DNA from 4 places in the Labrys neptuniae genome. Region 4 is predicted to be linked to each of the others. Evidence: riboswitches for the same ligand, from Rfam matches in the RefSeq annotation. Region 4 holds a riboswitch; each other region holds the start of a gene.
What was found. A riboswitch is a leader RNA that binds a small molecule or an ion and turns the genes downstream of it on or off. The one in region 4 is predicted to bind cobalamin.
Positions count from the first base shown of each region.

Region 1: another riboswitch for cobalamin. It lies ahead of ABXS05_RS11675 (ABC transporter substrate-binding protein); the one in region 4 lies ahead of bluB (5,6-dimethylbenzimidazole synthase).
Region 2: another riboswitch for cobalamin. It lies ahead of metE (5-methyltetrahydropteroyltriglutamate--homocysteine S-methyltransferase); the one in region 4 lies ahead of bluB (5,6-dimethylbenzimidazole synthase).
Region 3: another riboswitch for cobalamin. It lies ahead of ABXS05_RS33085 (aromatic ring-hydroxylating oxygenase subunit alpha); the one in region 4 lies ahead of bluB (5,6-dimethylbenzimidazole synthase).

Region 1 is NZ_JBFNQD010000003.1:195,063-200,565, forward strand. It holds gene ABXS05_RS11665 (ABC transporter ATP-binding protein) at 1-416, opposite strand, end outside; gene ABXS05_RS11670 (FecCD family ABC transporter permease) at 413-1,435, opposite strand; gene ABXS05_RS11675 (ABC transporter substrate-binding protein) at 1,437-2,480, opposite strand; cobalamin riboswitch at 2,673-2,902, opposite strand; gene ABXS05_RS11680 (CobW family GTP-binding protein) at 2,974-3,942, opposite strand; gene recQ (DNA helicase RecQ) at 4,224-5,503, shown strand, end outside.
Region 2 is NZ_JBFNQD010000027.1:28-5,146, reverse strand. It holds gene metE (5-methyltetrahydropteroyltriglutamate--homocysteine S-methyltransferase) at 1-2,275, opposite strand, end outside; cobalamin riboswitch at 2,540-2,737, opposite strand; cobalamin riboswitch at 2,828-3,022, shown strand; gene ABXS05_RS33065 (TonB-dependent receptor plug domain-containing protein) at 3,136-5,058, shown strand.
Region 3 is NZ_JBFNQD010000027.1:7,806-13,308, forward strand. It holds gene ABXS05_RS33075 (ribonucleoside-diphosphate reductase subunit alpha) at 1-778, shown strand, start outside; gene ABXS05_RS33080 (ribonucleotide-diphosphate reductase subunit beta) at 997-2,112, shown strand; cobalamin riboswitch at 2,563-2,767, shown strand; gene ABXS05_RS33085 (aromatic ring-hydroxylating oxygenase subunit alpha) at 2,885-4,129, shown strand; gene ABXS05_RS33090 (FAD-binding oxidoreductase) at 4,290-5,378, shown strand; gene ABXS05_RS33095 (hypothetical protein) at 5,380-5,503, shown strand, end outside.
Region 4 is NZ_JBFNQD010000003.1:698,595-704,097, forward strand. It holds gene ABXS05_RS13935 (hypothetical protein) at 1-608, shown strand, start outside; gene ABXS05_RS13940 (TerB family tellurite resistance protein) at 601-1,236, opposite strand; gene bluB (5,6-dimethylbenzimidazole synthase) at 1,284-2,021, opposite strand; cobalamin riboswitch at 2,065-2,245, opposite strand; gene ABXS05_RS13950 (cupin domain-containing protein) at 2,383-3,003, shown strand; gene ABXS05_RS13955 (ABC transporter substrate-binding protein) at 3,297-4,238, shown strand; gene ABXS05_RS13960 (ATP-binding cassette domain-containing protein) at 4,523-5,338, shown strand; gene ABXS05_RS13965 (ABC transporter permease) at 5,335-5,503, shown strand, end outside.

The DNA of each region.
Region 1 (5,503 bases), 500 kb from region 4:
AGCGTGTGCCACAGGCGACCGGCAAGGGCGGTCATCGCCACCTCCTCGAGCGCGAGGTCGACGATGGCATCGTCCTGGTTCGACCAGGGCGTGAAGGCCCCCAGATGCGGTGTTCGCCCAAGCTCCACGGCCTGGCGGGCGGTAATGCGCTCGGCCGTCTCGGCCTGCTGTTCGACCAGGGCGATGCGGCGTGCGACTTCGCGGCGAGCGAGGCCATGGAGCGGCTGGCCCGAGAGAAGCACCTGCCCCCCCTGCGGACGGCGAATGCCGGCCAGCAGGGACATCAGGCTGGTCTTGCCCGAACCGTTCGGGCCGATGATGCCGAGCAACTCGCCCGGACGGACCTCCAGCGATACTCCGTGCAGGATCGAGACCCCACCAGCCGACCAGGACAGATCGTGGGCCGACAGGCTCATGCCGTCGCCTTTCTTTGGCTGAGGATGAGAGCGAAAGCCGGCGCACCGACCAGAGCCGTGATCACGCCGATCGGCAGAACCTGGCCGGGGATGATGATGCGGGACAGAATGTCGGCGATGATCATGAAGACGGCGCCGATCAAGGCGCTGGCCGGCAGCAGGCGCCCATGGCGCACGCCCACAACCATCCGCGCCGCATGGGGGATCACCAGCCCGACGAAGCCGATCGATCCGACGATACTGACCATCACGGCCGTCATCATCGCCGCAACACCGACGAGCACGACATAGGCGCGCCGGACGGAGATGCCGAGGGACGCCGCCGATTCCGTGCCGAAGGTGAAGGCATCGAGCGCGCGGGCATGCCACAGGCAGACCAGCAGCCCTACGGCCGTGACCGGCAGCGCCAGCCAGACGTCGGGCCAGCGTACACCCGAGAGATTGCCCAGCAACCAGAACATGATGCCGCGCGCCTGTTCGGCATTGGCCGCCTTGGTAACGATGAAGGAGGTCAGGGCATTGAAGAGCTGGGATCCGGCGACCCCGGCCAGGATCACCGCGCCGGTGCCGCGGCCCGAGCGCATCGCCAGCAAGGCGACGAAGCCGAAGGCCGTCAGCGCACCGAGAAAGGCGCCGGCGGGCAGGCTCAGGACCCCTGCCCCGAGGCCGAGGATGACGACCCCGACCGCTCCCGTCGATGCCCCAGCTGAGATGCCGAGGACATAGGGGTCGGCCAGGACGTTGCGCAGCAGCGACTGCAGCACGACGCCCGACAACGCCAGGGCCGCGCCGCAGCAGGCCGCGACGACCGCGCGGCTCAGCCGGTAGTTCCACACGATGCCTTCATCGATGCGATCCAGACCATAGCCGGCGCCCCACAGGCGGTTGGCAGCCGTCTTGGCGACGACGTCCATCGGAATGGCCGTCTCGCCAATGGCGGCGCCCAGCCAGAGGGCCAGCACGAGCACCGCCAGCGCCAGCATCCCGATCGCCAGCAATCGTGTGACGGGGCGATTCATCTCAGCGCTTCAGGCCGAAACGCTGGATGGCATCGGCGAGCATCTCGATGCCCTCGACGACGCGCACGCTCGGCTGCATCGCCTGCACGTCCATCTCCACGACATGGCCCTGCTTGACCGCCGGCATCAGGCTTGCCACCGGATCGGTCTTGAGAAAGTTGAGCTTCACGGCGATGTCGTCGGCCGGATAGCGGCGACGATCCATCCGGCCGGCGACGATGATGGTCGGATCGGCCTTGGCGATGGTCTCCCAGCCGACGCTCGGCCACTCCTCCTCGCTCTCCACGACGTTCCGCACACCCAACGCGGACATGATATAGCCCGGCACGCTGTTCTTGCCGGCCATATAGGGATCGACGTCGACCTTGGCGCTCGAGAACCAGAAGGCGGCGGAGACCTTGCCATCGCCGGCCGCGATCTTGAGGCGGGCGGCTTCCTCACGCGCTTTCAGCTCGGCGACGACTTTCGCCCCGCGCTCCTGCACGTCGAAGATCTCGGCAAGCTCGGTGATCTCCCGATAGACCAGATCCATGGTGAAGAGGGTGCCGCGCGTGCCGTCGCCGCCGCTGGAATTGTCCTTGCCGACGCAATCGGCGGGCGAAACATAGGTCGGGATGCCAAGTTCCTCGAACTGCTCGGGCTTGCCGACAATACCGCTGGGCCCGACATGCCATTGGAACTGCGCCGTCACAAGATCCGGCTTCCTGGCGATCACGCTTTCGAAGCTCGGATCATTGTCGGCCAGACGCGGAATTTTGGCATTGGCCGCTTCATAGCCGGGCAATACAGGGCCGAACCACACCGCCGTGCCGACGACCTTGTCGGCCAGGCCGAGGAGATAGAGAACCTCCGTGCTGCTCTGGCCGACGGAAACGGTGCGCTGCGGCGCATGCTCGAAGGTGACGGTGCGGCCGCAATTGGTGAGCTTGAGGGGATATTTCGTTGCCTGCGCAGCCGCCGGATCGATACCCAGCGCCAAGCCGAAGCTGGCCGCAAGCATGACGGCGAAGCTGGACCAGCGGGCCTTGCTCGTTGAAAGGATCATGACGTTCTCTCGTTTCGCGATAAGGGAAGCAGCGGTCTTCAGCACCAGCCGAATACCGTGAGGTTTCCTCAGGCCAGGCTGTGGCAAAGGACGTGAGCGTGCGAAGCGGAGGGAACAGGCGGGCAAGCGCCCGAAACGTCGGGAAGAAACGTCACATTGTCTCCTGTTCCGGGCATCCCCGCCCGTGACATGGGATTGATCGATATGACGGCAGGTTTCCTGGCTCGCGGATAAAGGCCTTGCATCTGCCTTCCCATGGGAGACCCACAGTGGCATGGCGCCTTTCGCGCCACGGGGATACTTGGCAATCCGCCTACAGTTGCGGGGGCAGCCACGGCATGGGCATTTAGAAAGCCGAACCGTGTTCCCTATTACTCCCGACGGGCTCGCACCCGACGGGAACCGTCACCGCACAGTTATCGGGGCGTCACGACCGCGGTCAAGCGAATATGCAAAGCGAACGGCCCCTGATGCCGTGCCCTGCCTTCCCGCGTCAGGCCCGACAAGCCAGGAAGCCCTGTTCGATCACGTCCTTCGGCAGGTTGCGCCCGATGAAGACCAGGCGGCTTCGGCGCTCCTCCTCGGGCTTCCAGGCACGCTGATGATCGCCTTCGAGCAGCATGTGCACGCCCTGCACGACGAAGCGCTGCGGATCGCCATCGAAGGCGACGATGCCCTTCAGGCGCAGCATGTCCGTGCCGAACTGTTGCACGATCATGTTGAGCCAGGGCATGAATTTGCCGGGATCGAGCGGCTCCTGGGACACGAGAGCGAAGCTGCCGACATGATCGTCATGGTCGTGGTCATGGAAACCCTCGAGGAAATCAGGCTCGGCTTCGAGGATACGGTCGAGGTCGAACGCGCCGCGGCCGAGCACCTTGTCGAGCGCGATGTCGCAACGCCGGGTCTCGTGGAGAGTGGCGGTGGGATTGATGCGACGGATCCGCTTCAACACCCGATCGAGTTCCTCTGCCGTGACCAGATCGATCTTGTTGAGGAGGATCGTGTCGGCGAAGGCAAGCTGCTCCTGCGCCTCATGCGCCGTCTCGATCTCGCCGAGCAAATGCCGGGCGTCGACCACGGTGACGATGGAGTCGAGCTGGGTCTTGGCGCGCACATCGTCATCGACGAAGAACGTCTGGGCAACCGGTGCGGGATCGGCCAGCCCGGTCGTCTCGATCAGGATGGCATCGAAGCGGTCGCGCCGACGCATCAGGCCCTCGATGATGCGAATGAGGTCGCCGCGCACCGTGCAGCAGATACAGCCATTGTTCATCTCGAAGATTTCCTCGTCGGTATCCACGACAAGGTCATTGTCGATGCCGACTTCGCCGAACTCATTGACGATGACCGCATATTTCCTGCCGTGGCTCTCGGTCAGGATACGGTTGAGAAGCGTGGTCTTGCCTGCCCCGAGATAGCCGGTGAGGACGGTGACGGGTGTCTGCGGCGCGGGCTGCATGATGTCGGAATTCCTTGATCCGTTGCGGATGCCCCGCAGCATGTCGCTGCCGAGAGGCCTCATTGAATTTTGATTTATATGAAACGTTATAACATAACTATCACAATCGCAAGTGAGCTCTCACCATCGTCACCCCAGCAATCGCCACGCAGGTGGGCAGAGGCTTGCTGGCATTCTCGACCGTGATCATTCCACCGGATTTGTCTGCCAGCAGAGGAAATCCATGCGGGAAATTTTCGAATCACGGCCCTTGTCGGATAAGCCTCACGCTTCACCCTGCAATGGAATCAGGCACCAAGGTGCATCCTGCCGGCATGACCCTCTCCTCTCCGCGAGATCCTCTCGCCATCCTCAATAGCGTGTTCGGCTACGCCGCCTTTCGCGGCCAGCAGGAGGCGGTGGTGCGCCATGTCACCGGAGGGGGCGATGCGGTGGTGCTGTTCCCGACGGGAGCCGGCAAGTCGCTGTGCTACCAGATCCCGGCTCTGTGCCGGCGCGGCGTCGGCATCGTGGTCTCGCCACTGATCGCGCTGATGCGCGACCAGGTCGAGGCACTCAAGCAGGCCGGCGTGCGGGCGGCGGCGCTCAACTCCTCCCTGTCGCGCGAGGAGGCCTATAAGGTCCGCCGTTCCCTGATGGACGGCAAGCTCGACCTCCTCTATGTCGCGCCCGAGCGCGTGGCGACGCAAGGTTTCCAGGCCCTGATCGCCGATGCCGACATCGCGCTCTTCGCCATCGACGAGGCCCATTGCGTCAGCCAGTGGGGCCACGACTTCCGGCCCGAATATCGCGAGCTAGGCGGCCTCGCCGCGTCCTTCCCCGGCGTGCCGCGCATCGCCCTCACCGCCACGGCCGATCCGGTTACCCGTGCCGACATCATCGAGCGGCTCGGCCTCAACCAGGCCGAGGTCTTCGCCACCAGCTTCGACCGGCCCAACATCAGCTACGCCATCGTCGAGCGCGACAATGCCCGCCGGCAATTGCTCGCCTTCCTGGCCGGGCACAAAGGCAATAGCGGTATCGTCTACTGCCTGTCGCGCGCCAAGGTCGAGGAGACGGCGCAATGGCTGAACGAGCAGGGTATCCGCGCTCTGCCCTATCATGCCGGCCTGGAAGCAGCTGTTCGCAGCGCCAACCAGGACGCCTTCCTGGAGGAGGAAGGCCTCTGCCTGGTCGCCACGGTCGCCTTCGGCATGGGCATCGACAAGCCTGACGTGCGCTATGTCGCCCATCTCGATATCCCCGCTTCGGTGGAAGCCTATTACCAGGAGACGGGCCGCGCCGGCCGCGATGGCCTGCCCTCGGATGCCTGGATGAGCTACGGCATGGCCGATGTGGTGCAGCGCCGCCGCATGATCCAGGAGGGCAATGCGCCGGAGACGGTGAAGCGGGTCGAACTCGGCAAGCTCAACGCTTTGCTCGGCATCTGCGAAACCGCCGAGTGCCGGCGCAAGGCAATCCTCGCCCATTTCGGCGAGACCCATCCCGGCCGCTGCGGCAATTGCGATACCTGCCTTTCGCCGGTCGAGAGCTGGGACGGCACCGATGCCGCCGTCAAGGC
Region 2 (5,119 bases), on a different contig from region 4:
AGCCACGGGTTTTCAGGCCGCAATCGGGGTTGACCCAGAGCTGGTCGCCGGCGATCCGCTCCTGCGCCCTGGCGAGGAGGTCGCGCATTTCAGCCACGGTGGGGCAGCGGGGCGAGTGGATGTCGTAGACGCCGGGCCCTATCTCATTGGGGTAGCGATAGGCTCGGAACGCATCGAGCAGCTCCATTCTGGACCGGGCAGTCTCGATCGAGATCACGTCCGCGTCCAGGCCGCCAATGGCATGGATGATGTCGTTGAATTCCGAATAGCACATATGGGTATGGATCTGCGTGGCATCGTCGACCCCCGAGGCGGCGAGACGGAAACAGGCGACGGCCCAGGCGAGATAGGCCTCCTTTTCGGCGTGCCTGAGCGGCAGGCCTTCGCGAATGGCCGGCTCGTCGATCTGGATGATGCGGATACCGGCCCGTTCCAGATCGCCGACCTCGTCGCGCAAGGCGAGGGCGATCTGCCGGCAGACCTGCTCGCGCTCGAGGTCGTCCCGCACGAAGGACCATTGCAGCATGGTGACCGGTCCGGTCAGCATGCCCTTGACCGGGCGCTTGGTCAGGGATTGTGCGAAGCGGGCCCATTCCACCGTCATGGCCCGAGGACGCGAGACATCGCCATAGATGATCGGCGGGCGCACGCAGCGCGAGCCATAGCTCTGGACCCAGCCATGTCGGGTGAAGGCGTAGCCGGCCAGTTGCTCGCCGAAATACTGCACCATGTCGTTGCGTTCGAATTCGCCATGCACCAGCACGTCGAGGCCGATCTTCTCCTGCCAGGCGATTGCCTGCCTGGTCTCCTCGCGCAGGAAGTCGTAATAATCGGCATCGCCGATCAGGCCCTTGGCATGGTCGGCGCGCGCTTTGCGCACGGCGCCGGTCTGCGGGAAGGAGCCGATGGTCGTGGTGGGGAAGGGCGGCAGACCGAGCCACTCCTGGGCCCGGCGGCGCAGCGGATAGGGATGTTGCCGCTCGCCCATGGCCGGTGTGAGCTCAGCCATTCGGGCAGCGACGCCAGTATCATGTATACGGGCGGATATGCGGCGGGCCGCAGCTGCCGCGTCCGATTGGGCAAGCTCATCAGCGACGGCCCGCCGCCCGTCGACCAGGGCTGTCGACAAGGTTTTCAGCTCGCCGATCTTCTGGACGGCGAAGGCCAGCCAGCTGCGAAGTTCGGGATCGAACGCGCTCTCGGCCTCGATATCGTAGGGAACGTGGAGCAGGGAACAGCTCGGGGCGAGGACGACGCGGTTGGGCCTGAGGGCTGCAACTGCCGGCTCGATGCGATCCAGCAAGGCGGTCAGGTCGCTCCGCCAGACATTGCGCCCGTCGATCACGCCCAGCGACAGCACCTTGTCCGCCGGTGCCCGTTCGACCGCCTGTCGCAACTGCGCGGGCGCCCTGACGAGATCGAGATGCAGGCCGGCGCTGGGCAGGCCGAGTGCCAAGTCGAGATTGTCGCCGAGGCCGCCGAAATAGGTCGCGATCATAATCTTCAGATCGGAGACGGCGCCGGTGAGAACGTCATAGGCGTGGCGCAGCGCCTTTCGCGTCCTTTCGTCGAGATCGAGTACCAGGCAGGGCTCGTCGAACTGCACCCAGTCCGCGCCCTCAGCGGCAAGCCTGCGCAGGATCTCGGCATAGACGGGCAGGAGCCCTGGCAAAAGGGCGAGAGGATCGAGGTCCGTATCCTTGCTCTTGCCGAGCAGCAGATAGGTCACCGGCCCGATCAGCACGGGATGGGTGTGGAAGCCGAGCGCTGCGGCCTCCCTGAATTCGTCGATGGGCTTGGCCGAGGCCAGTTCGAAGGCCTGGCCGCGACGGAATTCGGGGACCATGTAGTGATAGTTGGTGTCGAACCATTTGGTCATCTCGAGAGCGGGGACACCGCCGCCATGGCCGCCATGGCTGCAGCCCGCATGGTCGCGATCGTCATGGCCACGATCGTTACGGCCCTGGCTGCCGCGCGCCATGGCGAAATAGGTCGAAAGCGGAACGGGGCCGCCTTCCCAGCCATAGTGGCGGGGAATGACGCCGGCCGTCGCACTCATGTCGAGAACCTGGTCGTAGAGCGAAAAGTCGTTGGAGGGGATATGGGTGACGCCGAGGAGGCTCTGCCGGGCCCAGTTGCTGGCGCGCAGCTGGGCTGCCGTCGAGAGCAGGGCGGTTTCGTCCTGCTTTCCGGCCCAGAAGGCCTCCAGGGCCGTCTTGAGTTCGCGGCGTGGGCCGATGCGTGGCGTGCCGAGCGTCGAAATGGGAATGGACATGCGTGTCTCCGGCCGGTGACCTTTGCGGTCCCGGTTCGCGATGAGTGAATGGGTCGAGGCGGAGAGGCGGCGTGCGGTCAGGGCACGCCGCAACGCATTCGTCGTCGGACAGCCGGATCGACGGCATCGTAACGCATGATGGCAGTTTGAAGCTTGAACATCGGCAGACCCCATGAGAACTGGGGGCAAAGGCCGTACGGGAGCGCCTGACGCGGCCAGGGACACCGGCTCTGTCATGCAACCACCGGGACACCCCGCCCGAGGACGTTTACATTCGTCGGGGCAGGTCTCCTGGCTCACGGCTCACCGAACCTGCCTGCCTTCCCACCTGCGCGGGGCAGGCAGTGGCATGATGAGGCAAGCTCTCGCCGTCTACAGTTGCGGGGGCAGCGCCGGCATCGCACCGGCTTCCCTCTTAGCTTCCATTGCGAGAATGGAAGAACCTCGACCGCGACACCAAACGACAAGGCGTCTCGGAAGTCAAGAGAGATATAAAGACATGTTTATGTGGGGATGTCTTGTCGTTGCTGCTTGACCATGGTGTCCAACCCCACTACGGCGTCAGGGGACGGTTCCTTTCGAGGATCAAATGGGAACGCGACGAGGGCGGATACGCCCGAAGCGCGGCTGCCCCCGCAACTGTGAGCGGTGAGTTCCTGCCAGTACGGCCACTGGATCGCGATCCGGGAAGGCGGCAGGAAACGGCGATCCGCCAGCCAGGAGACCTGCCGTCAGCCGTGGTCACGCGTGAAGACATCGGGCGGGGTGTTCCGATGGAAGCCGAACCGTTCGCGTCCGTAGACGCTGTGGTATGGGCCTCCTCGCGGTGACGGCCACTGGACGTCGCGACGAGGTCTGACGTGATCAACCGTTTCCCTGTAGCCGAGCTGCCCGCCATCGGGCTTGGGCTTTTTGCCTCCCTTGCCGTTTTGTCGATCCTTCCCGCCCAGGCGCAGCCGGCAGGCGCCGAAGAACCGATCGAACTCGATCCCGTCGTCGTGACGGGAGCGCCCACGCCCGCCAACCAACTCGGCAGCACCGTCACGGTCGTCACGGCCGAGGAGATCGAGAAGGCGCAGCGCCGCACGGTGAGCGACGTGCTGGCCACCGTGCCCGGCCTCAATGTGGTGCAGGCGGGCGGCCCGGGCAGCCAGACCGCGGTCTTCATGCGCGGCACCAACGCCAATCACGTCAAGGTGCTGGTCGACGGCATCGATGTCGGCGATCCCGGCAATCCCAACGGCGCCTTCGATTTCGGCAAATTGCTGGCCGGCGATGTCGAGCGGATCGAGGTGCTGCGCGGCCCGCAAAGCGGCCTTTATGGTGCCGATGCGATCGGCGGTGTGATCGCCATCACCTCCAGGAAGGGATCGGGGACGCCGAAACTGACGGCCCTGCTGGAAGGCGGTTCCTTCGGCACCTTCAACCAGCGCATCGGCCTGAGCGGCTCGCACTCGATCTTCAACTATGCCTTCGGCATCGACCATTTCCGCGCCACGGACACGCCGGTGACGCCGGTCGCCCTGCTGCCGCCGGGCCAGCGGGCCATCGGCAATCTCTATGACAACACCGTCTACTCGGCCAGACTCGGGGCAGATTTCAGCGACAGTCTCAGCGCCAGCCTGATCGCGCGCTATTCGGATTCGAAACTCCTGTTCACCGGCGATTCCTTCACCGGACCGAATGCCCTGCACAGCTCGCAGACCGAAGACCTGCTGCTCACGCGCGGCGAGGTGGTCTGGCACTCGCTCGACGAGCGCTATCGCACCGTCCTGGGTGTCGACTATCTCAGGGATCGCCGCCGCAGCGTGCCCTCGCCGGAGAACATGACGCCGCCCTCCACCAGCATCGGCGAGCGCCTGAAGTTCGACCTGCGCCAGGAGATCGCCCTTACCGACGCGCACAAGGTCACTTTCGGGCTGGAACGAGAAAATTATCGCCTCCAGACCGAGGATCTTACCGCCTCCAGCGGCAATTCGGCGGTCTTTGCCCAGATTCAGTCCAACTGGTTCGAGAATTTCTATCTCACCTCGAACCTGCGCTACGACCGCAACGATGATTTTGGCGGCCGTCTCACCTGGCGCATCGCGCCGGCCTATACCATCGCGGCGACCGGTACGGTGCTGCGTGCGAGCTACGGCACCGGCTTCAAGGCGCCGACCCTCAGCCAGCTCTATCGCGATTATACACCCTTCTTCTATGCCAACCGCAATTTGAAGCCCGAAGAAAGCAGCGGCTACGACCTCGGCTTCGAGCAGCCTCTGTGGGGAGATCGCCTGCGCATCGGTTCTACCTTCTATTACAACCGCATCCGCAACCTGATCGACTACAACGAGACCTTCACCACCAATGTGAATGTTGGCCGCGCCACGACCTATGGCAACGAATCCTTCGTCTCGGTCCGGGTAAACGAGCAGGTATCGTTGAGGGGGGACTACACCTTCACCATTGCTCGCAACGACGTCACCGAACTCAGCCTGTTGCGGCGGCCCAAGCACAAGGCAAGCCTTCAGGTCGCCTGGTCGCCGATGGAGGCGCTCAATCTATCGGCCACCTTGCTCTATGTCGGTTCCTGGATCGACGGCAATCGCAGCTTCTCGGTCCCGCGTCTGAAGGCGTCCGGCTATGCGACGGTGAATCTGGCGGCCGACTACAAGCTCAACGAGCGCGCGAGCGTGTTCGCCCGCGTCGACAATCTGTTCGACCGTCGTTACGAAACCCCGGTCGGTTTCGAGCAGCCGGGGCTGGGCGTCTATGCTGGCGTCCGCCTGAGCGCCTTTTGATACGCTGGCGAATTCCGGCAACTGTAGTTGAGCGAGTGTCATGCCTTGAAGGGGGTCTGAT
Region 3 (5,503 bases), on a different contig from region 4:
TCCCAGCTTCGAGGGCTCGCTGTGGTCGCAGGGCATCCTGCCGATCGACTCGGTGGGCCTGCTGGCCGAAACGCGCCAGGGCGCAAGCTTCGACGTGAGCTCCACCCTGGCCTGGGACGCGTTGCGCCAGCGCGTGAAGACGGTCGGCATGCGCAATTCCAACACCATGGCGATCGCGCCGACGGCGACGATCTCCAACATCTGCGGCGTCTCGCAATCGATCGAGCCGGCCTATCAGAACCTCTTCGTCAAATCGAACATGTCGGGGGATTTCACGGTGGTGACCTCGGCCCTGGTCCGCGATCTCAAGACGCGCGGCCTGTGGGACGAGGTCATGATTTCCGATCTCAAATATTTCGATGGCTCGCTCGGACAGATCGATCGCATCCCCGAGGATCTGAAGGCTCTCTATGCCACCGCTTTCGAGATCGACACGGCCTGGCTGATCGAAGCCGCGGCGCGGCGGCAGAAATGGATCGACCAAGCCCAGTCGCTCAACCTCTACATTGCCAATCCCTCCGGCAAGAAGCTCGACACGCTCTACCGCCTGGCCTGGAAGCGTGGCCTGAAGACGACCTATTACCTGCGCTCGCGCTCGGCCACCCATGTCGAGAAATCGACGCTGAAGGGCACCGACGGCAAGCTCAACGCCGTCTCCGCCACGGTGCCGCAGGCGGCCGCGCCGATCCTGATCGAGGCTCAGCCGGACCTGGCTGCATCGGAAGCCTGGGGCAAGGCCTGCTCCATCCACGATCCCGATTGCGAGGCGTGCCAGTGAGCCGAGAACAGGGTGGAATGCGCTCCAAGAGTTCGTCCGCCAATAAGTGCCTCGAATTGGCTCGACCTTTGTCATTGCCGGGCTTGACCCGGCAATCCAGTTCCCTCCTCCGGACGACGAAGTGCGGTTCCTGGATGCCCGGGTCAAGCCCGGGCATGACAAAGGTGCCGCTTCAGTTACTTCCGGACAATGTCTCCGATGAGAAGAAAACGATGACGATGCTCGACTGGTCCGAACCCACCTCGCCCGCAAGCCAGCTTCCCCTGCCGCAGGGCGCGGCAGATGCAACCGGCCTTGGCGCCATCGACCGCAAGGGCGGCCGCGTCACGGTCGACGAGAAGCGCATGATCAATGCCCGTGCCGACGTGAACCAGCTGCTGCCGCTCAAATACAAATGGGCGTGGGAGAAATATCTCGCCGGCTGCAACAATCACTGGATGCCGACCGAGGTCTCGATGCAGGCCGACATCGCGCTGTGGAAGTCGCGTGACGGCCTGACCGAGGACGAGCGGCGCATGCTCAAGCGCAATCTCGGTTTCTTCGCCGCCTCCGAGAGCCTGGTCGCCAACAACATCGTGCTGGCGATCTACCGCCACCTCACCAATCCCGAATGCCGGCAATATCTGCTGCGCCAGGCTTTCGAGGAGGCGGTGCACACCCATACCTTCCAATACATCGTCGAGAGCCTGGGGCTCGACGAGGGCGAACTCTTCAACATGTATCGCGAGGTCCCCTCGATCACCGACAAGGCCGCCTGGGCGCTCAAGCACACCCAGCATCTCGACGATCCCGATTTCAAGACCGGCACGCCGGATGCCGACCAGGCCTTCCTGCGCGACCTCGTCGCCTTCTACGTCATCTTCGAGGGCATGTGGTTCTATACCGGCTTTGCCCAGATCCTCTCGCTCGGCCGGCGCAACAAGATGGTGGGGATCGCCGAGCAGTATCAATACATCCTGCGCGACGAGAGCATCCATCTCAATTTCGGCATCGACGTGATCAACCAGATCAGACATGAGAACCCGCATCTGTGGACGCTGACCTTCCAGGCCGATCTGCAGCGGATGATCCGCGAGGCCGCCGAGCTGGAAGCCGCCTATGGCCGGGATACCATGCCGCGCGGCTTTCTCGGCCTCAACGCGGTGTCGTGCGAACAATATATGCGTTTCATCGCCAACAGGCGCTGCGCCCAGCTCGGCCTCATGCCGGTATTTCCTGATGTCGAGAACCCCTTCCCCTGGATGAGCGAGGCGATGGACCTGAAGAAGGAGAAGAACTTCTTCGAGACGCGCGTCATCGAATATCAGAACGGCGGTGCGCTGAGCTGGGATTGATGGCGGGCATTCAAGGAGCAGGCCATTGGGCAGGAATTGCATTCCCTTGTCGTCGGGCGCGCGCTGCCCCTCACCTTACCTCTCCCCGTAAGAACGGGGCGAGGGGGCGCACGCGTAGCGAATAGTCTTCAAAACTCTCATCTCGCTCTGCCGGTGGGCGAGATGACGGGTTTTCGGCATTAAACTCGACGCCGGAGTCTCCTCGCCCCGTTCTTACGGGGAGAGGTAAGGTGAGGGGCAGCGCTACCGAGAATAATTTCATTCGCGCTTAAGCACCGCGCAAATACCTCGAAAAGAGCGTGATTGGTTGCTTTGTCGTTCCCCGCCGCGCGGGGGATGATGGACATTCGGTGTCCCCTTCCCGACCTGCCTCTCCAAGCCCTCGACAACAATGTCCTGAACACACCATCATCCGTCGCATCGTCTCTAGTCGGCGCGCCGACTCGATGTATTCTAATCCTCATTCGAGGTGCCGGTCCGCTCCCAAGGCGGCCCGGAGAATTGGGAAGCCGGTCCAAATCCGGCGCTGCCCCCGCAACGGTAGAGGAGAAGATCGCGGCAGGTGCCACTGGGTCGGGAAGACCTGGGAAGGCGTCGCGATCGGGCCGGAAGGCCGCTCCTGAGCCCGGAAACCAGCCCCGATGAAAACCGACGGACGCGGTGGGCGTTCCGGAAGGAGGTTCGGCTGTGCCTTTTCACCGGCGCAGACCGCCGGGCCGCTTTCCCCTCCCGCCGTCAAGTCAACGCATTGGTTGTCACGCGGGATTTTGACATGACAGCGCATCAGGACATGCTGGGCCGTCTCCGGACCCATCAGCCGGGCACGACACTCGAGGGCAAATTCTACACCGACCCGGAATTCTTCCGGCTGGATATGGAGAACATCTGGTATCGCGAATGGCTGTTCGCGGGCCATGACTGCGAGCTCGGCAAGCCGGGCAGCTATTTCACCCTCCAGGTCGGCGATTATCCGGTGATCGTGCTGCGCTCCGGCGACGGCGCCATCCGCGCCTTTCACAATTCCTGCCGGCACCGCGGATCGCGCCTGTGCGCAGCGGCAAGCGGCAGTGTCGCCAAGCTGGTCTGCCCCTATCATCAATGGACCTACGAACTCGACGGCCGCCTGCTGTTCGCCCGCGACATGGGGCCGGGCTTCGACGCGACGCAATACGGGCTCAAGCCGGTCCATTGCGAGAGCGTGGCCGGCTACATCTGGATCTGCCTCGCCAAGGAGGCGCCGGATTTCGAGACCTTCCGGGCCGGCGCCATGCCCTATCTGGCACCGCATGGCCTGAAGAACGCCAAGGTCGCCTTCGAAAGCACCATCGTCGAAAAGGGCAATTGGAAGCTGGTCTGGGAGAACAACCGCGAATGCTATCATTGCGCGGGCAACCATCCCGAACTCTGCCGCACCTTCCCCGAGGCCCCGACCGTAACGGGCGTGCAGGGCGCCGACAAGGATCCGCTCATCGGCCAGCATTGGCGGCGCTGCGAGGAAGCCGGCCTGCCCAGCACTTTCAGCATTTCCGGTGACGGCCAGTTCCGCATGGCGCGCATGCCGCTGTTGCGCAATGCCGTCAGCTACACGATGTCCGGCAAGCCGGCCGTGCAGCGCCCCCTCAGCCCAACGATCGAGGAAGGCAATATCGGCGCCCTCCTGCTCTTCCACTATCCCACCACCTGGAACCACGTGCTGGGCGACCATGCCGTGAGCTTCCGCGTGCTTCCGATCGGGCCGAGGGAAACCCAGGTCACCACCAAATGGCTGGTGCACAAGGATGCGGTCGAAGGGGTCGACTATAATCTCGATGAACTCACCCATGTCTGGCAGATGACCAACGACCAGGACCGCCAGATCGTCGAGGAAAACCAGCTCGGCGTCTCCTCGCCCGTCTACACACCCGGCCCCTACGCCCCCGAACACGAGGGCGGCGTGATGCAGTTCGTCGAATGGTATCGCAACGCCATGGAAGCGGCGCTGGGTAATGACGGCGTCCGCCTGCGCAGCGTGGCCTGAGGCCTTTTCACCCTCCCCTGGAGGGGGAGGGTCGGACGAAGTCCGGGGTGGGGTGAGAAACACAGCAGCCGACGAAAACACCCCACCCCGACGCTTCGCGTCGCCCCTCCCGCTCCAGGGGAGGGTGTTAGCAAAACCGATATATACAGGGGTAGACACCATGCCGACGTCCTCCGCAGCCCTGGCGAAATTCAGGCATATCGACGAAACGCCGCCCTGGAACGATCAGAGCCAGGCACTCGAATGCGTTTCGATCATCCATGAGGGCCGCGATGTCGCGACCTTCACCTTCCGCGCCGCCGAACAGGGGTGGTTCCGCTACGAGCCCGGCCAGTTCATCACGCTGGAGATCCCGGCCGAGGCCGGGCCGGTGCTGCGCACCTATACGCTGTCGTCGAGCCCTTCCCGCCCGCTTTCGATCAGCGTCACCGCCAAGGCGCAGGCCACCAGCATCGGCACGCGCTGGATGCTGGACAACCTCAAACCCGGCACGCGGTTGAAGGCCTACGGCCCGCTCGGCGAGTTCAGCTTCTCTCGTCATCCGGCCGAAAAATACCTCTTCATCTCGGCCGGCTCGGGCATCACGCCGATGATGTCGATGACCCGTTTTGCCGAAGACCACGGCGCCGCCACCGATATCGCTTTCGTCAACTGCGCACGCCGGCCCGGCGAGATCATCTTCCGCCAGGAACTGGAACGCATGGCCGGACGCATGCAGCGCCTCCGCCTCGCCTGGATCGTGGAAGAGACCGAGGCCCATGAAGCCTGGACCGGCTTCCAGGGTCGGCTCAACGCCCCGGCCCTACGCCTGATCGCACCGGATTTCCGCGAGCGCGAAGTGTTCTGCTGCGGCCCCGCGCCCTTCATGGCAGCGGTCAAGGACATGCTCGAAGCCAATGGCTACGACATGCGCCGCTATCATGAAGAGAGCTTCCAGCCGGCCGAAACGCCAATGGAGGAAGTCGGTGCGGACGAGGCCCTTGCCGGCGAAGCCAGCGTGGCCTTCACCAAATCCGGCATCGAGGTGCCGGCCTCCAGCCGCGACACCATTCTCCAACTCGCCCGTGGCGCCGGCCTCAACATTCCGACCGGCTGCACCATGGGCCTGTGCGGCACCTGCAAGGTGCAATGCCTGTCGGGGGAGACCGCGATGACCCATCAGGGCGGCATTCGCGAGGAGGAAATCGCCGCCGGCCTGGTGCTGGCTTGCTGCACCAGGCCGCTCGGCCGCGTCGAGATCGAGGCCTGAGATGACGATCGCCGCGCAGAACACCGTCGATGTCGACGCCGCCATCGTGCACTCCATCCTGCGGGCCACTCGGGATGATGGCCCCGTCATGCCCGAGGAGCGGGCCCGTACCCTCCTGCTGGCCT
Region 4 (5,503 bases):
GCTGGGACGCCGGCTTCGGCAGCCTGTTTCCGCGCGCCGTCAGCGGCCTTGCCAAGGCCAATGGCGTCGATGGTGACGACGGACTGGGCATGACCCTGTTCGGCACCAGCAAGCGCGATACCGATGCCATCGCCGACCTGATCAGCCTGGTACACACCATAGACTGGCCGGTGGCCGACAAGGCGATGTGGCTGGAAGTGCGCGGCCATTTCAAGACGGTGATCCGGCTCAATCGTGAGACCTGGGGACTGATCGCCAAGGAAACCGACGACGACCACGAATGGCTTCCCGGCCCACGGCAGAAGAGCGGCGTGCTCCCCTCCCTCGAAGTGACGCAGGAGCGCATCGACTCGTGGCTCGCGCTGCTCGGGCAGGTCGACGAGGTGCTGGACGGCAAGCTTTTGATGCCGCATTGGCGCTTTGCCAAGGGCATCAATCTCGCCAGGGTGTTCGAGCAGCCCGGCAACTTCGACCTGGTGCTGTGGATCACCGGCCCGGGGGCCCTGCCCTACCTCGACAATGGCAAGGTGATGGACGCCGAGGCCTGGGGACAGGCCACGCGCATCTTCGGCGGCGACGTCGCGAGCTACGCCTTCTATTTCAATTGAGCGAGCGCCCGGCTGCGGCATCCGGCGTGAGCAGGTGCCGCTTCAGGCGAACGATCGCCTCGCGCTGCAAATCGCTGGCCTCACCATAGGCATTGGCGACCTCGGTCAGCATGTCGATGAGCTGCTGGCGCTCGGGCAAAGACAGGCGGGCGCGGAAAAGCGGCACCAATTCCTCGGCAACCGGCGTTAACACCCGGCCGCGATCCGTCAATTGCAAGGCCTGCTCATAGATACGCTCGCGGTCGCCGATCCCGAGCGGGTCGCTCATCAGGGCGAGGATGGTGTCCCGTTCGGCCCGGGTCAGCAACCCATTGGTGCGGACGAGCTGGATCATCAGGACGACGGCAGCGAGCCTGGGATCATCGATGGCCTTGAGCGAGACACGCTCCAGCGCCTGAGGCCGGACCGTGTCGGCACCCCGGTCGAGCGGGAGGGGAACCACCTTCGGCACGGCCTCGAGCCGGCGTGCTGCCGCCGGCTTGCGGGCCTTGCCGCGCAACAGCCAGAACAGGCCGACGACGGCGGCCACGAACGCTCCGATCAGGATCGCCCTCGGCCCCTCCAGCAAGACCAGGCTGGTGATCAGCAGAGCAATGATCCAGATCGCATTCTTACGCAGGAAATCCATCGGCCGTCTCATCCGATCGGGACAGTGCGCATCCTGCGCCAGCCATCCTATGAACCTGCATCTCCCATAGCGGCCCGCATGGCGGCGAGCAAGGGATGGCCGGGCTGCCGGCCGTCCCAGCCGTCGAAGCTCAGCACAGCCTCCGGCGGCAGGCGCTGGCGCCAGCCCTTCACCTCCAGTTCGGGCCGGGCATAGGCTTCGTGCACATAGCCCAGGCACAGATAGGCAACCGGAACCACCCGCTCGGGAATGCCCAGCGCCTCACGCAGGCGCGCCGGATCGACGATACTGACCCAGCCGACCCCGACCCCCTCGGCCCGTGCAGCCAGCCAGATATTCTGCACCGCGCAGACGGTGGAATAGCGGTCCATCGCCATGTCATGGGTGCGGCCAAGCACCACCGGGCCGGCGCGGTCGGGATCGCAGGTGATGCACAGATTGACCGGGGCATCGACGATGCCTTCCAGCTTCAGCGCGCGATATTGCGCCTGCTTCTCGGGCGGGAACATTGCCACGGCCTCGGCATTGGCTTCCTCGAAGAGAGCCTGCACCTTGCGCCGGGTTTCGGGGCAGCGCAGCACGAGAAAACTCCAGGGCTGCATGAAGCCGACCGAGGGCGCGTGATGCCCGGCCGTGAGGATGCGGGCGAGGACATCATCAGGCACAGGCTGCGGGCTGAACTGGCTGCGAACGTCCCGCCGGGTGAAGATAGCGCGATAGACGGCTTCACGTTCGGCCGGCGAAAACGGCCCCGAGGGCGCGAGCGCCTCGTTGGATGGGTCCATCGTCATTCCCCTTGCGATGGCAATCGCCGCGCCGTCCGCGCACGCCGATCTATCGCCTCCGGCCGGTCTTCTGACTCGGGATCCACCCATCCGGACGCCTTCCCCGCAGAGCGAGTGGCCTGAAACCTGCCCGGATAGTCCCCCTTACAGCGTTGGGCACGTCGCGGCTTCAAACCGCGTTCCCGATTCTCCCGCAAGCGGGCACCGAAGGTCTTGCGGGTGTAGCATGGGAGGTGCCGGCTGCCCAGCCGTTTGGGGCGCTGATGCCGAGCTGCCGGCGGCGAAGTGGACAGGGTGCAGGCTTGTGGCCTAGAATCGTCGGCTAGGCTTTCGGGCAATGACGCATCCTGGCAATCGCGAAATGAACAAAATCGATCTCAAACGGCGCGCCGGCGATCAGCCCGATCCCCTGGAACAGGCCAATCCCGTGCGGCTCGGCACCCGCCTTCGCCTAGCCCGGCAGACGAGGGGCTTGACGCTGAAGGCCCTGGCCACGGCCGCGGAGTGCTCGGAAAGCCTGCTGTCCAAGATCGAGAACGGCAAGGCCTCCCCCTCCCTGCCCATGCTGCATCGCCTGGTCGAGGTGCTCGGTACCAATATCGGCTGGATGTTCGAGGAATCAGACAGCGAGGAGGGCATCGTCTTTCGCGCCGGCACGCGCCCGCTGATCTCGCTGGACCCGCTCCGGCGCGGCGAAGGCATTTCGCTGGAACGGGTGATCCCCTATTCGCCCGGCCATCTTCTCCAGTGCAACATCCACCATATCGAGGCCGGCGGCGAGAGCGCCGGACCGATCCAGCACCAGGGGGAGGAAGTCGGCTATGTGCTGGCCGGAACCGTGGAGCTGATGGTCGGCGAGCGCACCTTCAAGCTCTCCGTCGGCGATACCTTCGTGTTCAAGTCCGAACTGCCGCACTGGTATCGCAACACCGGAACCGAGCGCGCCAGCATCTTCTGGGTCAACACGCCCGCCACCTTCTGAGGAAACCTCGAGGAGCCAATAAAACACCTCTGCCATTCCCGGCGCCGCCGAAGGCGGCGGGAAGAGAATCCAGGGGCAAAAATGGAGCCCCTGGCCCTGGATCCCCTTCCCGGGGCCTTTGGTCCCGCCGGGGATGACATAAGCACTTCTTCTCCAGGCTCTGTGCCGTCGGCTTTTCAAGAATCCCTCAAACCGTCATTCAAGTAACTTGACATGAATTCAAGTCTCTTGAATGATGCGGATGTCAGAACTGAGAATGAGCCCGGCACGGGCCATCCATGAAGGGAATTGAAATGCGGCTTTCAAAATATCTCGCCGGCTGCGCGGCGGCGGCAGCCCTGGCGCTGTCCCTCGGATCGGTGTCCGCTTCGGCCGACACTTTCGCCCTGGTCACCATCAACCAGCAGGCCCTGTTCTTCAACCAGATCAACGAAGGCGCTGAAGCCGCCGCCAAGGCGGCCGGCGCCAAGCTCGTCATCTTCAACGCCAACAATGTTCCAAGCGCCCAGAACGACGCGATCGAGAACTACATCACCCAGAAGGTCGACGGCATCATCCTGATCGCCATCGACGTCAATGGCGTGAAGCCCGCCATCACCGCCGCCAAGAAGGCCGGCATCCCCGTCATCGCCATCGATGCCCAGATTCCCGACGGCGACAATGTCTCCTTCGTCGGCGTCGACAATCTCAAGGCGGGCGAGGACATCGGCAAGTTCTATGCCGACTACGTCAAGGCCAAGCTGAATGGCACCGCCAAGATCGGCGTGGTCGGCGCCCTCAATTCCTATATCCAGAACCAGCGGCTGGACGGCTTCAAGAAGGCGGTGACGGCCAGCGGCCTCAAGGTCACCTTCCTCGACACCGTCGACGGCCAGAACGTGCAGGACGTGGCGCTGAGTGCCGCCGAGAACCTGATGACGGCCAACCCCGACATGACCACGCTCTACGCCACCGGCGAGCCCGCCCTGCTCGGCACCGTCTCCGCCGTGACCAGCCAGGGGCGCACCGACGGCGTCAAGGTCTTCGGCTGGGACCTGACCAAGCAGGCCATCGAAGGCATCGACCAGGGCTGGGTGACCGGCGTGATCCAACAGGACCCGGCCGGCGAAGGCAAGGCTGCGGTGGAAGCCCTGACCAAGCTCAAGAAGGGCGAGAAGATCGAGCCGATCATCAACGTTCCCGTGACGATCGTCACCAAGGAGAACGTCGACAAGTTCCGGGGCATGTTCAAGTAACGGGCCGACGGCGATTTCCTGATTAAGGTCGCGCTGCCCCTCACCTTACCTCTCCCCGTAAGAACGGGGCGAGGGGACTTCGATCGCGCATTTCATACCGAAAAGATCTCATCTCGCCCAACCGTTGGGCGAGATGACAGGGCTCAAGAATCGATCACAACGCTTGCGCCCCCTCGCCCCGTTCTTACGGGGAGAGGTAAGGTGAGGGGCAGCGCGAGCTTTCGAGATTTGTGAAGTCTCATTCCCGAAGCCTCGGGACAGACTTTTCATTGCCAGGCGGAACCATGATGGACAGTGGCGAACCCTACCGCGTCAAGATGACCGGTATCTCCAAGCGATACAACACGATCCAGACCCTGGACGACGTATCGCTGATGCTCAGGCCCGGCGAGGTGCTGGGACTGGTCGGCGACAACGGTGCCGGCAAGTCGACCCTGAGCAAGGTGCTCTCGGGCGCCGTGATCCCCGACTCCGGCACGATCGAGATCGACGGCAAGGTACAATCCTTCGCCTCCCCCGCCGATGCCCGCGCCGCGCGGGTGGAGATGGTCTATCAGGACCTTTCGCTGTGCGACAGCGTCGACGTTGCCGGCAATCTCTTCCTCGGCCGCGAGCCTCGGCACCGTATCCTCGGCGTGCCCTTCCTCGATCAGCGCCGCATGCATGGGCAGGCCCGCGACATGCTCGACAAGCTCGGCATCGTCATCGCCGATACCAGGCTGAAGGTCGAGAACCTCTCCGGCGGCCAGCGCCAGTCGATCGCCATCGGTCGCGCGGCTTCCTTCAACCCCTCCGTGCTGATCATGGACGAGCCTACGGCCGCCTTGGCCGTCGCCGAAGTCGAGGCGGTGCTCGAGCTGATCCGCACCGTCAGCGCCCGCGGCGTCAGCGTGATCCTGATCACCCACCGCCTGCAGGACCTCTTCCTCGTCTGCGACCGCATCCAGGTGATGTATGAGGGCCGCAACGTCGCCGAGCGCCGGATCGAGGACACCAATATCGAGGAGGTGGTCAACCTCATCGTCGGCCGCAAATTCAACGCCCGCTCCGCCGGAGCCCCCAAGGACAACGCCTCCAAGGACAACGGAGCTCGCGCATGACGGCCTCATCCACCACGCCCGCCCATCGCCCGCGCGTCCACAAGGCCCGCTGGCGCGACAAGGCGATGGCGAACGGCAGCATCATCTCGATCGCGCTGTTCTTCATTTTCGTCTGCCTGGTCTTCTCGATCTGGACCGAGGCCTTCCTCACCGCCCCCAACCTCC